Cellulophaga algicola DSM 14237: one gene and its partner. The protein of the gene in region 2 interacts with the protein of the main gene of each other region in a pairwise test. Links are inferred from orthologs where the notes say so. Each region holds a gene or a part of one and is shown on either strand. Other genes may lie near its edges.

Region 1 (11,080 bases), 1.3 Mb from region 2 along the record:
AATTGCAAATTGCCTGTACACAGGAATTATGACGGATACTGGGTCGTTTAAATTTTCATCTACCACCAGTAAAACACACAAAATTGTTGCAGAACTTATTGATAAAGGTGCAGAAAACACCCGCATACACAATCTAGTTTATGATACCAATTCTCCTAGTAGATTACATCTTTTAGGTTGTGCCCTAAAAAATATGGTGATTTTAGAGGAATTTAATACCGCATATATCACCTTAAGTCAAGACGAGCTTGATACTTATAAATATCAAAAAGGAGATACGGAAGGGTTCGTAAATTATGGACTTACGTTAAACGGAATACGTTTTGCCGTAATTTTTATTGAAAATAAAGAGGAAGGTATTATCAAAATATCATTTAGGTCTGAAGGCGATTTTTCTGTGAATGAATTTGCGCGTGCTTATTTTCATGGAGGCGGACATAATAATGCTGCTGGAGGAAAAAGCGACTTATCTTTAAAAGAAACTGCAGACTATTTTGTAAACTTGCTACCGAAACACCTAAAAGAATTAACCAAGTAATGAAATATCTGTTTTATTTAAGCGCCTTTTTTTTACTTTTTATTAGCTGTGAAGAGCCTGTTGCGCGCAGACCTATTCGTGTTTCTACACCAAAACTTATAAAATCTACAGTAGAGCGTAATAAAGACCTTTTAGCACTAGAAGAAAAAATTATAGCTGGGTTGGTAAAAAAAGATACTGCACATACCTATATACCAACCACCACTGGATCATGGTTTTATTATGAAACTAAAAATGATTCTTTACCCTACCTGCCCCAAGAAGAAGATGTGGTTACACTAACCTACAACATCATGACACTTACTAATGACACCATCTATTCTGCAAAGGAAATTGGAATACAACATATAAAGGTGAATAAACCTAGCTTATTTAAAGGCCTACGAAAAACATTTACCCTTTTGCGAGAAAATGAAAAGGCTACTTTTCTTTTTCCGTCTTCATTGGCTTTTGGATACCACGGAGATGACAATAAAATTAATCCGAATACCCCTATTAAATCATCAGTAGAGATTTTAAAAATTGATAAATACACAACAAATAAATAGTCTTAAAAAAATGAAAAACATTCTTAGTTTATTTCTTATAGCTACTGTTTTAGTAAGCAGTTGTAAATCTAGTAAAACGGCAGATTTAGGTGATGGTATCTTTGCAGATATTGAAACAACACAAGGAGATATCATTGTAAAATTAGAATTTGACAAAACACCAGTTACTGTTGCTAATTTTGTATCTCTTGCCGAAGGAAAAAATCCTTTTGTGACCGATAGCTTAAAAGGTAAAAATTATTATGACGGACTTACGTTTCACCGTGTGATGAAAGATTTTATGATTCAAGGTGGTGACCCTACAGCAAGTGGAATGGGAAACCCTGGATACCGTTTTATTGATGAATTTGCAGATTCTTTAAGCCACAGCAAAAAAGGAATTCTTTCTATGGCTAATTCAGGACCTAAAACAAATGGGAGTCAGTTTTTTATCACCCATAAAGCTACACCTTGGCTAGACAACAAACATACTGTTTTCGGCGAGGTTGTTAGCGGAATAGAAGTAGTCGATAGTATTGCTAATGTAGCTGTAGGCCAGAATAACAAGCCTGTTGATGCGGTGATCATGAACAAAGTGAAAATTATCAGAAATGGTAAAGAAGCTAGAAAATTTGATGCTGTTGCCATAATGAAACAATATTTTGCTGATGAAGAAGTAAGAGAAAAAGAAGCCTTAAGGATAGAAGCAGAACGCGAAGAAAAATTAAATCTTGCAACATCTAGTTTCGTTGAAGCTATAGAAGGTCAGAAAAAAACAGCAAAAACTCTTGCATCTGGTTTAAAGATATTTACGCTAGAGGAAGGAACAGGCGATAAACCTAAAGTTGGTCAGACTGCAAATTTATATTATGCCGGTTATTTTGAAGATGGTCGTTTGTTTGATAGTAACGTTGAAGAAACATCTACCTTATATGGCCAATTTAACTTCAACAGAAGAGATCAAGGTGGCTATGAGCCAATGCCAATGCAAATAAGCATGGATGCACCAATGATTGCAGGTTTCAAAGAAGCTGTAATGACCATGAAAGTAGGTCAAAAAATACGTGTTTTTATTCCCTCGCATTTAGCCTATGGCGAATCTGGTCGTGGTCCAATACCTGCTAGTACTGATTTAGTTTTCGATTTAGAAATGGTAAGTATTGGGGAGTAATTAAAAACCTTCTTTTACTAAAAAATAGAAAAACACCCGCACTATGCAGGTGTTTTTTATTTACTATATCTTTAGCCCTTAACCTATACACATAATGATGATGAGAATTCCCCTTTTCAAAACAGTATTTTTAAGCCTATTTTTTATAGTCTCCTGTAGCAGCGATGCAGAGCCTGAAATTATTGACCCTGTAGACACCGAAGAAACTTCAGATGCTACGGATGAAGAACCCGCTACTCCCGAACCAGAAAACACCCCTGAACCTGAAACTGATACAGCAACAGCTACCAATGTTGTGGAAGCTTATGGACAGCTGAGTGTTTCAGGAAACAAAATTGTAGATAAGAACAACAATCCTATTCAACTACGAGGTATGTCTTTATTTTGGAGCCAATGGATGGGACAATACTACACCACAGGAACGGTGGACTGGCTGCAAACAGATTGGAATGCTACCGTAGTTAGAGCTGCTATGGGTGTTGAGGATGCAGATGGCTACATCAGCAACCCTGCTACTGAAAAAGCCAAAGTATTTGCTGTAATAGATGCTGCTATAAATGCTGGTATCTATGTAATTGTAGATTGGCATAGCCACCATGCAGAAGATCATATCCCTGAGGCTAAAGCTTTCTTTGCAGAAGTTGCTCAGAAATACGGAGACCAACCAAATATTATCTATGAAACGTATAATGAGCCTTTAGATGTTTCATGGACTGGAGTTTTAAAACCGTACCACGAAACGATCATCGCAGAGATACGAAAGTATGATCCAGACAATCTTGTTATTTGTGGTACTAGAACTTGGTCTCAACGTGTAGATGAAGTGGTAGGTAATAAGATTAATGACGCAAATGTAGCGTACACCTTACATTACTATGCTTCTACCCATAAAGAAGAATTAAGAGAGATAGCGCAAATAGCTTTAAACAATGATATCGCCATTTTTGTTACGGAGTATGGTGTTACAGAAGCTTCTGGAAATGGGTATATTGATGAAGCGTCTACCAATACGTGGTGGAGCTATTTAGACGAAAATAAAATTTCTTGGTGTAATTGGTCTATTGCAGATAAAAATGAGAGTGCCGCTGCATTAACACCAGGAGCTAGTGGCTCAGGAAATTGGGCTGAAAGTGAGCTTACTGTTTCTGGAAAGTTAGTCCGTTCAGAAATGTTAGAAAAAAATCCTACCTACTAAGAAGAGGTTAAATTAACACATAAAAAAAGCTCCTTACAACTAATTTGTAAGGAGCTTTTCTATACTATAGAATTCTAATTAATTCTTAGCATCTTCTTTTTCAGCCCATTCTTTAGCTCTCTCAGATCGTTTTGCAGAACCTGGATGAGAAGAAGTTAAAGAACCTTTACCTCCATTATCACTTAACGAAGCTAGTTTCTGAAAAGCACCTTCCATAGCATGGTAATTTAAATCATGACGTACTAAAAACTCAAATCCGTATTTATCAGATTCTGATTCATTCGTCTGTGAAAATTGTGCATTTAATACATTTTCTACGAAACCACCAATTTCTCCATCGGCTAAAACTTTACCAGAACTTGTATTGGCAACCGCTAAATCTTTAGCTGCAGAAATTTTGTAAGCAGATTTATAACGTTCTTTTGAGTGTCCTAATTTTACATGCCCTATTTCATGACCAATAACGCTTAAGATTTCATCATCTGTCATTAAATCCATTAATCCAGCCATAACACGTACACTACCATCAGGCGTAGCAAAAGCATTAATGTCTACTACTAAATATACTTTATAGTTTAAATCTAGGCCATCTTCGCTTTCAAAACCCTTTACCAAGTTTGCCAAACGATCTGCATACGGATCGCCTGCTTCCCCTACAGGATTATTTTCATCCATCCAAACAACAGATTCTAATGACAACTTTGCCATATCCTCATCAGATAGAGATGCAGCAGCTACCATTTTTTTTCCTGCGTCAACATTTCCTTTTTTTAATATTTTACCGAATTGTGCCTGTAAACTAATTGTTCCTAAAGCAAAAACAGCCATCAAAATACTTGTTTTCATTATCTATGGTTTAATTATTTAAGTTTCAAATTTAACTTTAAAAGTGCAATTATGGTTTATTTACTCTGGAATATTTTCAAGAATATCTAAAGTAAACTTCCAAAACTTCTGTACAGATGAGATACTTACCCGTTCGTCTGGAGAATGTGCCCCTTTAATGGTTGGACCATAACTAATCATATCAAGGTCTGGATAATTCTGCCCTAGAATTCCACATTCTAAACCTGCATGACACGCTACAACTTTTGGTTCTTCTTTAAAAACCGTCTTATATTGTGCCTTTAGCACCTCTAAAATAGCAGAATCAGGATTAGGATTCCATCCCGGATAATCGCCACTTAAGCTTACTTTACAACCCGCCAGTTCAAAAGCTGCTATTAAAGCATTCGATAGATCTATTTTTGAAGAATCTACAGAAGAACGTGTCAAACAACCAATATGTATTTTTCCGGCTCCTACTTTTACACGTGCAACATTATTAGAAGTTTCTACTAGACCATCAATAGCAGCACTCATCGTATACACGCCATTGTGTGCCGTGTATAAAGACTTTAATAATGATGCTTGCGTTTTAAAATTCATAACCGACTTCGGTTTTTCAGCTTCAGATAAGCTAATTACCATATTAGGTTCTGTACCTAATTTTTCAGCCTTGATTGCATTCGCCCATAATTCAAAATCTTTTTGAAAATCTTCAACATTCGCTTTTTTCAAACAAACTATTGCAACACTTTCTCTTGGTATTGCATTACGGAGACTTCCTCCATTTATTTCTGATATGCTAAGCTTATATTTTTCTGATCCTAAATACAAGATACGGTTCATTAATTTATTGGCATTACCCAAACCTTTATGAATATCCATTCCACTATGTCCGCCAGTAAGCCCTTTTACTTTAATTTCAAAAGCAACAGCGCCCATTGGTTTAGATCGTTCTTTATAGTTTCGTTTGGCAGTAACATCAATACCACCCGCACATCCTATATCTATTTCATCATCTTCTTCCGTATCTAAATTAAGTAAGATATCTCCTTTTAGAACACCTCCTTTTAACCCCATGGCACCTGTCATTCCAGTTTCTTCATCTATGGTAAACAATGCCTCTAAAGCTGGGTGAGCAATAGCTGTACTTTCTAGAAGTGCCATGATTGTAGCAACTCCCATACCATTATCCGCACCAAGAGTTGTCCCTTTTGCTTTTACCCAATCACCTGCAATAAACATTTCAATACCTTGTGTATCAAAGTCAAAAACGGTATCGTTATTTTTTTGATGTACCATATCTAAATGAGATTGAAGCGTTACCATCTTACGCTTTTCAAAACCTTTAGTTGCTGGTTTTCTAATAATTACATTCCCTACGTCATCCTTAAAAGTTTCAAACCCTAAACTTTTTCCGAAATCTAACATGAATTCAATAACACGTTCTTCTTTTTTTGAAGGTCTTGGTACCGCATTCAAATCTGCAAACTTATTCCAAACAGCTTTAGGCTCTAGTTGTCTTATCTCTTTACTCATAATTTTTTTATCTTCTTCAAAAATACGGATACTTAAAGAATACCGTATTTTTGAGACTGGAAATTTTTAATTTGATTAATGAATAATAAATTTAAAAATGTAATTGCATTAAGCCTACCGTTGCAGTTTCTTCTAGTTCAATGGCTAAGTAACTATCCTGAATATATTGAAAACTATTTCAGTACAGGAATCTACCCCTATTCTTCTAAATTTTTTCGCTTTATTATAGGATGGATTCCTTTTTCTGTAGGCGATGTGTTGTATGCCTTCTTAATTTTATATGCCCTTAGGTATCTAATTGTTAAAAGAACATATATTTGTTCTCACAAACTACTTTTCTTAAGAAATATTGCGGTGGTTCTTGCTGTTGCTTATTTCACCTTTAATATTTCTTGGGGGCTCAACTACCACCGTGAACCCATTTCAAAAAAACTAGCATTAGAAGAAAAGACTTCAAAAAAAGAACTTATTTCTTTTGTAGAACAATTAATTATAAAAACGAACCAAACCCAAATGACTATTACGGGAGACACCACTAAAATGGTAAAAATCCCCTATTCCAATACAGAAATTTTCCAAAAAACAATTGAAGGATACAAAAGCTTAGAAAAAATTCATCCGATACTAGCTTACCATCAAAAAAGTATAAAGGAATCTTTATTTAGTTACCCTTTAAGTTACATGGGTTATGGTGGGTATCTAAATCCGTTTACCAATGAAGCCCAAGTAAACGCGCTTATTCCAGCATTCCGTTTTCCGGTTATTACTGGTCATGAAATAGGACATCAATTAGGATATTCTGCAGAAAATGAAACCAATTTAATCGGCTATTTAGTAACCTTAAATAATGACGATATACAATTTAAATATTCAGCATATGCGTATGCATTGAGTTACTGTTTAAGCAATATTAAAGAGAATGATAATGCACTTTTTAAAAGATTAATAGCTAAAGTAAACGCTGGTGTTTTACAGAATTATCAGGAATTAAACACCTTTTGGTTGCAGTATGAAAACGTAACAGAACCCCTATTTAAAGCGGTTTTTAATTCTTTTCTAAAAGCGAATAAACAAGACGATGGCATTAAAAGCTATAGTAAAGTAGTTTTCTTGCTCGTAAGTTATCATCAAAAATATCCGTTGTAAAATATCTATTTTCAATTTTAAAGCTGTTTTTTTTATAAGTTGATATAAGGATGCCAATACTCTGTTAAAATCAAAGTGATACTTTCCATATACTTGCTATTTAACTTATTTTTAAGACAGACTAATTAACTAAAACTACATATATGAAAATGCGATTACTCGTGCTCACCTTCCTATGGTGCAGCAGTTATCTATTTGCGCAAGATTATTTTCCTAAAAATGATGGTGTAAAATCTAAAAACAACAACTACACGGCTTTTACCAACGCTAAAATTTATGTAACGCCAACTCAAATTATTGAGAACGGAACACTTTTAATCCAAAATGGTAAAGTAGTGCAAGCTGGTAAAACAGTTATGGTACCAAAAAACACCGTTACTATTGATTTGAGCGGAAAGTCTATCTACCCTTCTTTTATTGATATCTATTCTGATTTTGGAATTGAAAAACCAAAGCGACCATCTAGAAGCGGAAGAACAGCATCCTACGAACCTACAAGAGAAGGTTTCTACTGGAATGATCATATTATGCCAGAGAAAAATGGCATCACCGAATTTAAATATGATACTAAAAAAGCAAAAGAATTATTAGAAGCTGGATTTGGCGTTGTAAACAGTCACCTTCAAGACGGAATTGCTAGAGGTACTGGAGTCTTAATCGCATTAAATACAGATGGCACTGATGCCAACCGTGTATTAGATGATAAATCTGCACAATACTTTTCTTTTGAGCGTAGTGTGATAAAAAATCAGTCGTATCCAACATCATTAATGGGTACTACTGCCCTATTGCGCCAAATGTACAGCGATATGAGCTGGTATGCTCAAGGAAAATCTGAAACTAAAGACCGTTCCCTAGAGGCTCTAATTGCTAATAAAAATTTAGTGCAAATTTTTGAAGCTAAAGACAAAGGCAATGATCTATTAGCCGATAAAATAGGAGACGCTAATGGCATACAATATGCGATTGTTGCTGGTGGCGATGAGTATGAAAACATTGCCGATATAAAAGCTACAGGTGCACAATATATTTTGCCCTTAAATTTTCCTGATGCCTATGATGTAGCTAACCCCTACCAAGCAGGTTATGTCTCATTAGAAGATATGCGCTACTGGAATCAAGCGCCTTTGACACCTAAAATGATGGCAGATAATGGTATTTCCTTTTCTTTTACCATACATGATTCAAAATCATCTGCAAAATTTAAAGAAAATATAATGAAAGCTATTACTTACGGACTTTCAAAAACAAAAGCTTTAGAAGCACTAACAACCGTACCCGCAGCTATATTAGGTAAAAGTTCAAAAATAGGTTCTTTACAAACAGGTAGTTATGCCAACTTCTTAATTACCTCTGGTGATATTTTTGAAAAGAATACAACCTTATATGAAAACTGGGTTCAAGGTAGTAAGACCATCGTAAATGACATCAACTTAAAAGATATTAGAGGTGATTATAGTTTAAATACTGATGGTACTGCGTTTGCTATCTCTATAACTGGAGAAGCTAGCAAGCCTAAAGTTGATATTAAGCAAGACACCGTAAAACTAAAAGCTAAAATTAGTTTTGCAAATGACTGGTTAGATGTATCCTTTTCCACAGATGAAGGTAAAAAAATATACCGGATGACCGGGTTGGTGACTACAACCGATGAATTATCAGGACGATTAATTTTACCAAACGGAAAAGAAGGTAATTTTAAAGCAACAAAAACAAAAAGTTTTGAAGACAAAGAGAAGGACGAAAAGGAGAAAAAAACTCCTAAGATTATGCCTATAACCTACCCTAATATTGGATACGGTTATACTTCAATACCTCAGCAAGAAACTATCTTATTTAAAAACGCTACAGTATGGACTAGCGAAGATGCAGGAGTTTTAAAAAATACCGATGTTCTGGTCAAAAATGGAAAAATTACTAAAATTGGCACGAATTTAAATGGCGGTAGCGCAAAAGTTATAGATGCTACTGGTAAGCATTTAACGGCAGGAATTATAGATGAACACACCCATATAGCACTTTTAGATGTAAATGAAGCAGGGCAAAACTCTTCTGCAGAAGTTACTATGGAAGACGTTGTGAATATTGAAGACATGAATATTTACCGCAACTTGGCGGGTGGTGTTACCTCTGGCCAACTCTTGCATGGTTCTGCAAACCCAATCGGTGGTCGTTCTGCAATCATAAAATTAAAATGGGGCGAATCTGCAAAAAACATGATTTACGACAACAGTCCTAAATTTATAAAATTTGCTTTGGGTGAAAATGTAAAACAATCTAACTGGGGTAGTTTCAGTCGTTTTCCACAAACAAGAATGGGTGTTGAACAAGTATATATCAATTATTTTCAAAGAGGAAAAGAATACGATGCACTTAAGAAAAGTGGAAAATCGTACCGCTACGACGAAGAGATGGAAGTTATTGCTGAAATTCTAAATGGTGAGCGTTTTATTAGTTGTCACTCTTATGTACAAAGTGAAATTAATATGTTAATGAAAGTTGCTGATAAATTCAACTTTAGAATCAACACATTTACGCATATTTTAGAAGGTTATAAAGTTGCCGATAAAATGAAAGAACACGGTGTTGGTGCTTCTACATTTAGCGATTGGTGGGCCTATAAATATGAAGTTAATGACGCAATACCTTACAATGCAGCTATTATGCACAGTCAAGGAATTACGGTAGCCATTAATAGTGATGATCGCGAAATGTCTCGTAGACTTAATCAAGAAGCTGGTAAAATTGTAAAATATGGTGGCGTTTCTGAGGAAGAGGCTTGGAAGATGGTTACTATTAATCCTGCAAAACTTTTACACTTAGATGATAGAACAGGAAGTATAAAAGAAGGTAAAGATGCTGATTTAGTTTTGTGGTCAGATCATCCATTATCCGTTTACGCTAAATCTGAAAAAACACTAGTTGATGGTGCTGTTTATTTTGATATTGAAAAAGACAAATTACAAAGGGAAGCTATAGCAAAAGAACGAAACGAACTAATTACAATGATGCTTCTAGAAAAAGAAGGTGGTAAACCCACTCAAAAACCTTCAAAAAAGGACAAAGAAGAATTTAATTGTGATAGTTTATAAGAGCACTTATGGTTACTTGATATTTATTTTAAAGGAATTAAATAGTACAACAACACTATAGCGTTTGGTTCTTAAAAGCTAAATTTTAAAAATACAAAAATGAAAAAAATAACATATATACTCGTATTATTATGTGCCACATCATTCAGTTTTGCACAGCAGACACCTGCGCCTGCACAAACGGAAGCCATTACCATAGAAGGCGCTACCGCACACTTGGGCAATGGAAAAGTAATAGAAAACTCGCTACTTATGTTTGAGGCTGGCAAAATTACATTTGTAGGTGATGCCAAAATGAGAATTGCCAGAAAAGGAACCATCATTAATGCTACAGGAAAGCATGTATACCCTGGTTTTATTGCTCCAGCAAAATCTTTAGGTTTGGTTGAAGTAGATGCCGTACGTGCCAGTGATGACCAAGATGAAATAGGAGATATGATCCCTCATATTCGCAGTCTAATTGCCTACAATGCAGAATCTAAAGTAGTTGAAAGTATGCGCCCAAATGGCGTACTTCTTGGACAGATAGCACCACAGGGAGGTCGTATCTCTGGAACCTCTTCTATTGTGCAATTTGATGCATGGAATTGGGAAGATGCTGCCGTAAAAGTAGATGACGGAATTCACATGAACTGGCCAAACTCTTTTAAGCAAGGTCGCTGGTGGATGGGTGAAGAACGTGGTTTTAAGCCCAATGAGAAATATACTGAAGAACTAGATGAGATTACTACGTTCTTTAAAAATGCTATGGCTTATGGTAAAGCTGCTGCCCCTGAAATGAATCTAGCTTATAAAGCAATGAGCGGGTTATTTGATGGCAATCAGAAACTATATATCTATACCGACGGCGAGAAAGAAATTATTGATGCTGTAACATTAGCAAAAGCCAATGGTGTAAAAGAAATTGTAATCGTGGGCGGATACCGAGCTTATAAAATCACCGATTTTCTAAAAGAAAACAACATTGCGGTGTTAATCAATTTTACCCACAACAATCCAAATTTCGAAGATGATGACTATGATTTACCTTATAAGAATCCAAAACTC
Region 2 (11,134 bases):
TTTTATTAGGCATTTGTTTAATGATTCTCAAATAGCCTATATCATTACAGCAGTCTTAGGTTGTGTTTTAGGTGTAGTTATGGGACAATTTAATGTAGCATACATCGTTAATGTGGCTTTGCCAGCATTAATGTTTATCTATCCCATTACTATAGTGCTAATCTTGCTTAATATTCTACCCGAAAAATATGCGTCTACACTAGTTTTTAGAAGTGTTGTTATCGTAACGGCAATTTTTAGTATCCCAGATTTTTTAAGTACTATAGGGTATGATAATGAAGTAATCTTTCTTGAAGAACTTATCCCATTAAGCAAATACAATATGGGGTGGGTAATACCTGGATTTCTAAGCTTTGCTATTGTTAATGTATTAGGCAGTAAAAAACCTATCCATGAATAGTCTCTGACTTGCCGTAGTTTTTAATAATTTCGCCCTCGGCAACCAGCAATTCTTTCCATAGTTTATCTACATCTATTCCTTCACCATATTTTCGTGCAAAACCCAAAAATGTGGTATAATGTCCAGCCTCACTAATCATTAAATCTTTATAGAATTTAGATAATTCTTCGTCTTTAATATTTTCAGAGAGCACTTTAAAACGTTCACAACTACGTGCTTCAATCATAGCAGAAAACAACAACCTATTTACTAAAGCTTGTTGGCGGCTACCACCTTTCATTTGTACCTTAAACAATTCATTCACGTAACTATCTCTACGTTCTCTTCCTAAAGTGTATCCACGTTTTTTAATAATATCATGCACCATTTGAAAATGCTCTAACTCTTCTTGTGCCAACTTCAATAATTCTGTCACTAATTCTTCATGCTCAGAATTTAAAGAAATTATCGTAATGGCGTTGGTGGCTGCTTTTTGCTCACACCAGGCATGGTCTGTCAATATTTCTTCAATATTGGTTTCAACTAATTTAGCCCAACGTGGGTCTGTTGCCAATTTTAAACCAAGCATAATTTTTTATTTTTTGAATTAGATACTACCGCAAAGATACAGTATCAGAAGCGGAAAACCATTTGCAACATAACATTACAGATAAACTGAAATAGTTAAGGATACCATCGCCAGTAGCGTTAAAATTAATAGCAAAGGCCAAACAAATTTAAGCCACTTATCATAACCAATTTTCACCACAGAAAGTGCCGCCAAAATCATACTCGTGGGGTTTATAAAATAAAATAACCCTATCCCATACAAATAAGCATTTACTACCACTTCACGGCCAACCCCCACCGTGTCCGCTAAAGGAGACATAATTGGCATAGTCAATACTGCCATTCCTGATTGTGAAGGAATAAAAAATGCCAATCCAGAATAGATAAACATCAGCAGGTTTGCAAACACCCCTTTGTTCATTCCATCAGTGGCCGTACTTGCATAATACAATACGGTATCACTTATTAATCCATCATTCATAAGAATGGTAACCCCGCGTGCAATCCCGATAATAAAAGCAACACTCAGTAATTCTCCCGCACCTTTTGCAAATGCTGCAACAAATTGATGCTCTTTTATCTTAGCTATAATCCCAATAAGAACTGCTGCTACTAAAAAAGTACTCGTCATTTCTACAAACCACCAATCCAGAAAAGATACGCCAACAATCATAACCACAAAGGATAAGGAAAATACTAGAAGAATTAATTTTAATCTTACGGTTAATTCTTTTTGATGCCCTGACTTTAATCCAAAAGCCGCATTCATTTCTTCCTTCTGATCATAAATTAAGGACTTTGTTGGGTCTTTTTTTACTTTTTTAGCATATTTAAGAATATAAACAATACAAACAATTAAACAGAGTAGTAACATTATAGAGCGCCCCATCATACCAGTTGTCCAGCTTATTCCCGCAGCATCAGAAGCTATAATGGTGGCAAAGGGATTGGTAATACTAAATAAACAACCTACTGCAGATCCTATAAAAATGGATGCCAGCCCCACTAAAGCGTCGTATTTTGCAGCTAAAAAGACAGGAATTAATATTGGATAAAAGGCCATTGTCTCTTCTGACAAACCAAAAGTTGTTCCTCCAATTGCCACTAAGGTCGTAACCACAATGATTAGAATATATTCACGGCCATCCAGTGTTTTTGCTAAACTTGCTATTCCAGCATCAAAGGCACCGGTGTAATCCATAATTCCAATTAACCCGCCAATAATTAAGACTAAGAATATAATATCAGACGCCTCAATAATTCCTTTTATTGGCGCTTGTACAAACTCAGAGAAGCCTTGTGGCTTTGCTTCTAATTGCGTGTAGGTATTCGGAATGTTTATGGGCTTATAGATTGCTCCACTTGTAAATTTCTCTAAAGGTATTTGAATATTTAATTGCGCTAAACTCTCTTGCGTGGCAGGAATAGTTTCTGTTTCGGTAGTACTGCTTATTTCAAAGGTGTCGTTGGTAGTATTGTATTTTAAGGAGTCATATTTTCCTGCAGGAATAAACCAAGTTAAAATTGCTACTAATAATGCAATTACCATCAAGATGGTTTGAGCAGTGGGAAATTTTATAGTTTTCATTTTTGAAAAATCAAAATTAATGTAGTATTGTAAAAAATTCTTTTAAACCTGTCAAAATACTCTGGATAGCATAAGATGCCAAAATTAACCCCATCACTTTACTAATTACCGTTATACCGTATTCTCCAACTTTTTCCTGGACTACATTGGCAGCCAATAATAGTAAACAGGTTAAGGCCACTACAATCAAAACTAAAATAGTGGTTATCGCCTGCTGTTCTAAGGAGTAAATATTGTTGTTTGTCATTAATACTACCGCCATAATTGCTCCTGGCGATGCAATAGAAGGAATTGCAATTGGAAAAATTGAAACGTGCTTATAGTCTTTAATCTGATTTTTTTCATTTTCTGGTTTTCCATCACCAAAAATCATTGTTAAGGCAAACAAGAAAAGAATAACACCTCCCGAAATTTGAAATGCATCTAAAGAAACCTCCATTCCTTCTAAAATAAATTGACCAATACCTATAAAAAAGAGTAAAATCATAAAAGCTATTAACGAAGCTCTTACCGCTATTTTTCTTTTATGTTTGGTATCAAAATTCTTAGTTGCTTCTAAATAAACAGGTACTGAACCTAAAGGATCAATAACCGCAATTAAGAAAAATATAGTCGTAATTATTTCTTTCATAATAAACCTACATTATAGTACCAAAGGTTAAAACACGAATACATGCCAAACCAAGGCTCCAAATTAAAAAAACATACCCTAAAATTACACTGCTCATTTTGTTAAACTCTTCATAAAGATATTTTAAAAGCAAACCTTAAAGAGAACAAGCTCGTAGATAAGACATACTTAACTAAAAATATACGTATGAAAACTATTGCAATTATAAAATCTGTGAGTCTAACAGTGGCATTTATGACCGTAAGTTTATCAATGGCACAAGATATGTCAATGGCAAAAGATAAAAAAATGAATGTGGAAACAAAAATGGTTGGTGGAGCAGAAATGTTCCCTTCTAAAGATATTGTTTCTAATGCTGTAAATTCTAAAGATCATACGACGCTAGTTGCCGCCGTGAAGGCTGCCGATTTGGTAACTACATTACAAGGTGAAGGACCATTTACCGTTTTTGCACCTACTAATGCTGCATTTGAAAAACTACCAAAAGGCACAGTAAACAACTTACTGATGATGGAAAATAAAGAGAAATTACAGGACATTCTAACCTATCATGTATTGGCAGGGAAATATGCTGCTAAGGATATTATGAAAGCTGTGAACAAAGGAAAAGGCAAAGCCGAATTTAAAACTGTAAATGGAGGTGTTTTAAAAGTAATGCTTGATGGGGATACCATTAAAATTATAGATGGAACAGGGCATATGGGTACAGTGACCATTGCAGATGTAAACCAATCGAATGGAGTTATACATGTCATTGACACTGTAGTCTTACCAGGCATGTAATACAAGCGCTTTCTGAAACAAAAAACGACCCTATAGGGTCGTTTTTTTTATTTTTTTAATTTAGAAACATCAATCTTGTACAACTCTGCAGCATTCTGCCAAAGAATTAATTCTTTCTTATCTTCTGGAATATTTAAGTGTTTCATAAACTTTAAATATGATTTCATATTAGAGATGGGCCAATCTGTACCATAGAGTAAGTATTTTGGATTCCCTGCATAGGTAATCATTTCTTCAATCCCTTTTTTCATGTATTTTTCGAACTTCGTAGAAAAATCACCCAAAACCAGACCAGAAATATCTGCGTATACATTCTTATTCTTGTAGACCACTTCCATACAATCTTTTATCCACGGATTTCCTACATGGCAAATAACAATTTTTAAATCGGGATAATCAACCGCTAAATCATCAATATGTATAGGATGAGAATATTTAATCCTACCGGTTGGTGCGTAGGTATCTCCAGAGTGAAACATTACCGGAACATCATACTCCAATGCCATTTCATACACCACTTTTAACCGAATATCATTGGGATAAAATGGCTCGTATCCAGGATAAAATTTCAAAGCTTTTATAAGTCCTTGTTCCAGATAATCGCCTATTTCTCTTAAATCCCGGTAGGTATAATTCAAATAACTAATCCCCGCTACAACACCCAAATTATCTCTACCACTAATAGCCTCAACCACTTGCTTTGTGCTAGGTCTATGTTCATTTACCTTATACGAGGTTAATACCAAAGAATAATCTACCTTATTTTCAATCATGGTTTCGGTAAGCTTATCTAAGCACTCTTCAAGAGAAACCACCCGATCTTCGTGATAGTTATTTATGTGTGTATGAACATCTATAATCATAGGTAAAATTTTAGTTTTTATTCATTAAATCTTCAATCTCTTCTGCTTCAATAGGAATATTTTGCATCAAATTAAAAGGAGCTCCTTTTTCTTGAATTACCACATCATCTTCTAAACGAATTCCCATATGTTCATTAGGAATATAAATTCCTGGTTCAACAGTAAAAACCATATTGGCTTTCATCGGAGTCTTAAGTGCCCCATAATCATGGGTGTTTAATCCTATATGATGACTAGTACCGTGCATAAAATATTTTTTATAGGCAGGCCATTCTGGATTTTCATTTTGAACATCTGCCGTATCAAGTAATTTAAGTCCGATTAATTCAGAGGTCATCATTTTACCTACCTCCTTATGGTATTCTGCCCAAATAGTTCCAGGAACTAACATTTTGGTCGCTTCATTTTTTACCCGAAGCACGGCATTATAAACTTCTTTTTGCCGTGGTGTGAATTTTCCATTAACAGGAATAGTTCTAGATAAATCACTTGAATAATTTGCATATTCTGCTGCAACATCCATCAAAATTAAATCACCCGATTTACATTGTTGGTTATTCTCAATATAATGAAGTACGTTAGCATTATTTCCCGATGCTATGATTGGCGTATACGCAAAACCTTTTGACCTATTGCGAATAAACTCATGCAATAGTTCTGCTTCAATCTCATACTCCCAAACATCTGGCTGAACAAAACTAAGCAATCTTCTAAAACCTTTCTCCGTGATAGTACACGCCGTTTGCATTAACGCTAATTCCTCTGGTTCTTTTACACCTCTAATTTCCTGTAAAATAGGATTGCTTTTTGCATATTGATGTGCTGGAAACTGCAATTTACATTTTTGAATAAAACGATCTTCTCTTGTTTGTGTTTCTACCGCCTGTCTGTAATGCTCATTTGTATTAAAGTAAACGGTATTAGCTTCCGTCATTACATCAAAGAAAATCTTTTCAAAATCTTCTAACCAGTATACTGTTTCTATCCCAGAAACTATAGTTGCTTTTTCTTTGGTTAGCTTCTCTCCTTCCCAAACAGCAATATGTTCATTTGTTTCACGAACAAAGAGTACTTCACGGTGTTTTTTATTTAATGCATCTGGAAATAAAAGTAAAATAGTTTCTTCTTGATCTGCTCCTGAAAGATAAAATATGTCCCGGTGTTGCTCAAAAGGCATGGTACTATCTGCACTTATAGGATACACATCATTAGAGTTAAAAACAGCAATACTTTTTGGAAGCATAGCCGCCATAAATTTCTTTCTGTTTTTTATAAAAAGGGTATTTGGTATTAAATCGTATTTCATTATAACTGGTATTTTTTTTATTAAAATCGGCTAGAGTTTGCCTGGTCATATAAATCACGAGATTTGTGAAATAAAGCGGCTACTACTTTTAACCACTTCAAAAATAAGAATTAATACAGACAAGCCCTTAGTAATAGAAAGGTAATATTTTTCTCTTTTACACGCAGGACCTTATAATTTATGCGTTAGATTTCTTAACTTTCCGATGACTAATTACAACCAACTCCAAATGAACAAATTTCTAGGCTTACCCCTATTACTTTCTGCTACATTTATCTTTGCTCAGAATTCACCTTCAAGCTCAGAAGATGTATTAAATGCGTTACACCAAAAAGAACAATTAACAAATAGTTCTATTGTAAAAAACATTCCTTTTACTAATGTAGGACCTACTGTAATGAGTGGCCGCGTAGTAGATGTTGATGTAAACCCACAAAATCCAACAGAATTTTATGTCGGTTATGCCTCTGGAGGGGTTTGGCATACCAAGAATAATGGTACCACTTTTACCCCTATTTTAGACAATGCTCCTACTCAGAATGTAGGGGATATTGCTGTAGATTGGAATAACGGCATTATCTGGGTGGGTACTGGAGAAAATAACGCTTCTAGATCTTCTTATGCCGGTATTGGTATTTTAAAATCTACAGATCAGGGAAAAACATGGGAAAATGTTGGCTTATTAGATGCTCAACATATTGGTAGAATATTGATAAATCCTAACGATGCAGACGATGTAATTGTTGGCGCTACTGGTCATTTGTATTCTGACAATGAAGAACGCGGAATTTACAAAACAACAGATGGTGGTAAATCATGGAAAAAGACCTTATTTATTAATGCAGCCACAGGCGTTATTGATGTTGCTGTTGCCCCTAATAATTTTAACATCATGTATGCAGCAACCTGGGAAAAAAATAGAAAAGCTTGGGATTTTTCTGGGAATGGCAATGGTTCAGGAATATATAAAAGTAAGGACGCAGGTGCTACTTGGAAAAAAATAACTACGCCAGAAAGCGGCTTTCCTACAGGTAAAGGTGTCGGAAGAATTGGTTTAGCTGTTTTTGATGAAAACACAGTATATGCGGTTCACGACAATCAATTTAGAAGAGAGAAATCAGGATCTTTAAAAAAATCAGAAGGATTAACAAAAGAAGATTTTAAAACAATGTCTGCTGATGACCTTTTAAAGACAGAAGACAAAAAACTAAATGAATACCTAAAAACCAATGGATTTCAAGAAAAATACCGCGCAGACAATGTAAAACAATTGGTAAGAAGCGGGAGCGTTAAACCAATAGATTTAGCCAAATATTTAGAAGATGCCAATTCTATGCTTTTTGATACTCCAGTAATTGGTGCTGAAGTCTACAGAAGTAACGACGGTGGTACTACCTGGAAAAAACAAAATGAAAACTATATAGATGATTTGTTTTATAGCTACGGCTATTATTTTGCTCAAATAAATGTAGACCCTAGTAATGTAAATAAGATTTATTTAGCTGGTGTACCTATTATTAAATCTGATGATGGCGGAAAAACTTATACTTCTATAAATGGTGATAATGTTCATGCAGATCATCATGCCCTATGGGTAAATCCTAAAATGCCTGGTCATTTAATCAATGGAAATGATGGTGGTATTAACATCTCATACGATGATGGTGCTAATTGGATTAAAAGCAATACACCTGCAGTAGGCCAATTCTATGCCATTAATGTAGATAATGAAAAACCTTACAACATCTATGGTGGCCTTCAAGATAATGGTGTTTGGAAAGGTGCACATACAGCAAAAGAGAATGTAGAATGGCATCAAAGCGGAGACTACCCTTGGAAATCCATTATGGGTGGCGATGGTATGCAGGTTCAAATAGACAGTCGCAATGCAAATATTGTATACACAGGTTTTCAGTTTGGAAACTATTTTCGTTTAGATTTAGAAAACAAAAAGCAAGATTATATTCAGCCTAAACATGAATTAGGAGAAACACCCTATCGTTTTAATTGGCAAACTCCTATTTTACTATCCTCTCATAACCAAGATATACTTTACTTGGGAGGTAATAAATTACATAGATCTCTAAATCAAGGAACAGATTGGGAAACAATCTCTACGGATTTAACAAACGGCGGAAAAGAAGGAAATGTAGCTTTCGGGACATTAACTACGCTATCAGAGTCTCCTTTTAAATTTGGATTAATCTATACCGGTAGTGATGATGGCTTGGTGTACATGTCACAAAATGGTGGCGGCAGCTGGGACAACATCGCTAACTCCTTACCAAAAAACCTTTGGGTTACACGAGTTTTAGCTTCTAAATATAAAAAGGAACGCGTATACGTTACGCTAAATGGCTATAGAAGCGATGATTTTGAAGCTTATATTTATGTAAGTGATGATTTTGGGAAAACATGGCAAGACATCGCCAATAACATTCCTTCTTCTCCGGTAAATGTTATTATAGAAGATCCTGAAAACGAAAATTTATTATTTGTAGGAACCGATAATGGATTATACGCATCTTTTAATAGAGGAGAATCTTGGGAGGTTTTCCAAAATGATATCCCAAATGTTGCCATACATGATTTAGTCATACAGGCCGAAGCAAAACATTTAATTGTGGGTACTCACGGCCGCAGTATTTACAAGGCAGATATTAGCAGTTTACAAAAAATGACTCCTGAAATGTTAGCAAAAGATATTTATGTTTTTCTACCAGAGAACATAACGCATTCTTCTAAATGGGGATCTTCTTGGAGCTCATGGGGTAAACCGCAAACACCTGGGTTAGACCTGAATTTTTTCACAAAAAATTCAGGAACACTAGAGGCCACAATATTCGCAAACAATGGCATTGAAGTAAGCACAACAACACTACAGACAGATAAAGGGCTTAATATATTATCCTACGATTTAGCGTTTTCTAAATCAGGAAAATCGGCATATCTAAAGAAAGTAAAAACAGAATTAAAAGAAGCTACTAATGGTAAAACGTACTTGCCAAAAGGGAACTACACCATCAAATTAGTAGGAAAAGGTATTAAAGAAACCGTCGCTTTTGAAATTGAATAGTACACACTAACGATGAAATTAACAAAAACAACCGCACTACCAGAACTTGGGGTCTCTCATGATCCCGAAATCAAAAAGAAAGTTTTCATAGGCAAAGGAGAAATACCCCAGCTTATGATGTATGGTAGTGCTATGTTTACGCCAGGGCAGTTAGTAGAATTACATAAACATGACACCATGTTTGAAGTATTTTACATTCAAAGTGGCAAAGCAGAATTTACTGTAAATACTAAAAAATTTATCGTAGAAAAAGGAGACTGTATCACTATTGAACCTGGTGAAATTCATGCACAAAGCAATCCTTTTGATGAAAATGTAACGTGGACTTACTTTGGTATCGCAACCGACTAATTAATAGATTATGGATTTAACTTTAGGTATACCAGCTTTACTTTTCCCCGCAATTTCGTTGACTATGTTGGCGTATAATGCTCGTTATTTAGCCATCGCAGCTTTAATTAGGCAGTTGCATCAAAAATATCAAGAAACTGGATCATCATCGGTAAGTTTGCAAGTGAAAAAATTGAGCAAGCGTTTAACTATCATCAAAAACATGCAGGCATCTGCTATTTTGAGCTTTTTACTCGCAGTAATTACCATGTCTTTAATTTATGTACAACTCGATTTTTGGGCAAATTTAGTTTTTGGCATTAGCCTTTTAGCTTTGATGCTTTCTTTGATTTTATCTTTTATTGAAGTACAGCTTTCTACCAAGGCACTGTCCATTCAGTTAAAAGATTTGGAGTGATTGGTTTACATAAAATGGTAACTGTGCGGGTACAAGTGTGATAGCATAGGAACTCGTCGAACTGCACTCCCAAAACAATCCATTAGAAGAAAATATGACCTAGACTTACTTTGGTATCGCAATAGATGAATTGTGGAAGTAAAGACCAAGTAGTTTGTTTCTAAAATGTATCAATACTATAAATTTTTGAAACATATAGCTTAAAATCAAAATACATAGCTTAAATACTCTTTTTGTTTTATTTTAAGTGACTTATGGAGTTAAGAAGAGACCAGTTGGTTTGTTTTTTCAGAAGGTATTTTCAAGATATCAGGTGTTGGCAACTGTAAATTTCAAACGTTTTAGTAGCTTTTAGTTTCAAATAGCGATACTGGTCAACCAATTACTTATTTTGATTCTAAATAAGAGTAGGATTTATTACTAAAGTTTGTTAATAACTTGTTAGTACTGTAAATTTGTAAAAAAAACTAACAACTAATGAGCGGATTTTTCAAATCTTCGATTGGTAGAAAGTATGCCATGGCACTTTCTGCTTTCTTTTTAATGTTTTTTCTACTTCAGCATTTTGCAATTAATATTTTATCGGTTTTTAGTCCAGATGCTTTCAATGAAGCATCGCATTTTATGGGCACATTTTGGGCGGTACAATACTTATTGCAACCAATTTTAATTTTTGGAGTGATGTACCATTTTATTATGGGTTTCATTTTAGAGATTAAAAACAGGAATGCTAGAGTAGCAAAATATGCTAAAAACAATGGAGCAGCTAATTCTAGCTGGATGAGTAGAAACATGATTTATAGCGGATTGGCTATTTTAGCCTTTTTAGTGCTTCACTTTATTGATTTCTGGCTACCAGAAATTAGTACTAAATATATTCAAGGCGATATGTCGGGATTATTAGCAGATGGTGAAGGCTTCCGTTACTATGAAGAACTAACACATAAATTTGTAAATCCTTTAAGGGTTGGCGCTTATGTTATTGCATTTGTATTTTTATCGCTCCACCTTATGCACGGTTTCAGTTCTGCATTTCAATCTGCAGGTGTTTCGTCTATGAGAAAAGAGAAATTACAAATTTTTGGTAAAGTGTACGCTATTGTAATTCCTTTAGGATTCATAGTAATCGCCCTTTTTCATCATTTTAATCATTAATACTATTACTTATGTCTGTATTAGACTCAAAAGTA

Evidence for each region.
Region 1: the proteins of CELAL_RS07950 (region 2) and CELAL_RS13735 interact in binary tests that used the Escherichia coli proteins (3 or more experiments, as listed by UniProt). The link is inferred for Cellulophaga algicola DSM 14237 from one-to-one orthologs.

Annotation. Positions count from the first base shown.
Region 1 is NC_014934.1:3,167,409-3,178,488, reverse strand. What follows is about bases 3,567-6,407. They hold CELAL_RS13735 (aminoacyl-histidine dipeptidase), read right to left. Parts: upstream 5,796-6,407; coding sequence 4,338-5,795; downstream 3,567-4,337. Other genes in these bases: CELAL_RS13730 (DUF3810 domain-containing protein), read left to right, coding at 5,874-6,407; CELAL_RS13740 (M48 family metallopeptidase), read right to left, coding at 3,567-4,277. In the rest of the region: CELAL_RS13760 (DHH family phosphoesterase), read left to right, coding at 1-538; gliding motility-associated peptidyl-prolyl isomerase GldI, read left to right, coding at 538-1,086; CELAL_RS13750 (peptidylprolyl isomerase), read left to right, coding at 1,097-2,236; CELAL_RS13745 (glycoside hydrolase family 5 protein), read left to right, coding at 2,331-3,431; more of CELAL_RS13740, read right to left, coding at 3,510-3,566; more of CELAL_RS13730, read left to right, coding at 6,408-6,941; CELAL_RS13725 (amidohydrolase family protein), read left to right, coding at 7,085-10,033; CELAL_RS13720 (amidohydrolase family protein), read left to right, coding at 10,133-11,080. UniProt on the Escherichia coli protein: Dipeptidase with broad substrate specificity. Requires dipeptide substrates with an unblocked N-terminus and the amino group in the alpha or beta position.
Region 2 is NC_014934.1:1,842,853-1,853,986, reverse strand. Bases 3,973-6,867 are described here. They hold CELAL_RS07950 (aminopeptidase P family protein), read right to left. Parts: upstream 6,121-6,867; coding sequence 4,825-6,120; downstream 3,973-4,824. Other genes in these bases: CELAL_RS07945 (VPS10 domain-containing protein), read left to right, coding at 6,350-6,867; CELAL_RS07955 (amidohydrolase family protein), read right to left, coding at 3,999-4,814. In the rest of the region: brnQ (branched-chain amino acid transport system II carrier protein), read left to right, coding at 1-400; miaE (tRNA-(ms[2]io[6]A)-hydroxylase), read right to left, coding at 387-968; CELAL_RS07970 (YfcC family protein), read right to left, coding at 1,044-2,537; CELAL_RS07965 (MarC family protein), read right to left, coding at 2,554-3,168; CELAL_RS07960 (fasciclin domain-containing protein), read left to right, coding at 3,355-3,951; more of CELAL_RS07945, read left to right, coding at 6,868-9,196; CELAL_RS07940 (cupin domain-containing protein), read left to right, coding at 9,209-9,547; CELAL_RS07935 (DUF2721 domain-containing protein), read left to right, coding at 9,558-9,944; CELAL_RS07930 (succinate dehydrogenase cytochrome b subunit), read left to right, coding at 10,422-11,099; CELAL_RS07925 (fumarate reductase/succinate dehydrogenase flavoprotein subunit), read left to right, coding at 11,111-11,134.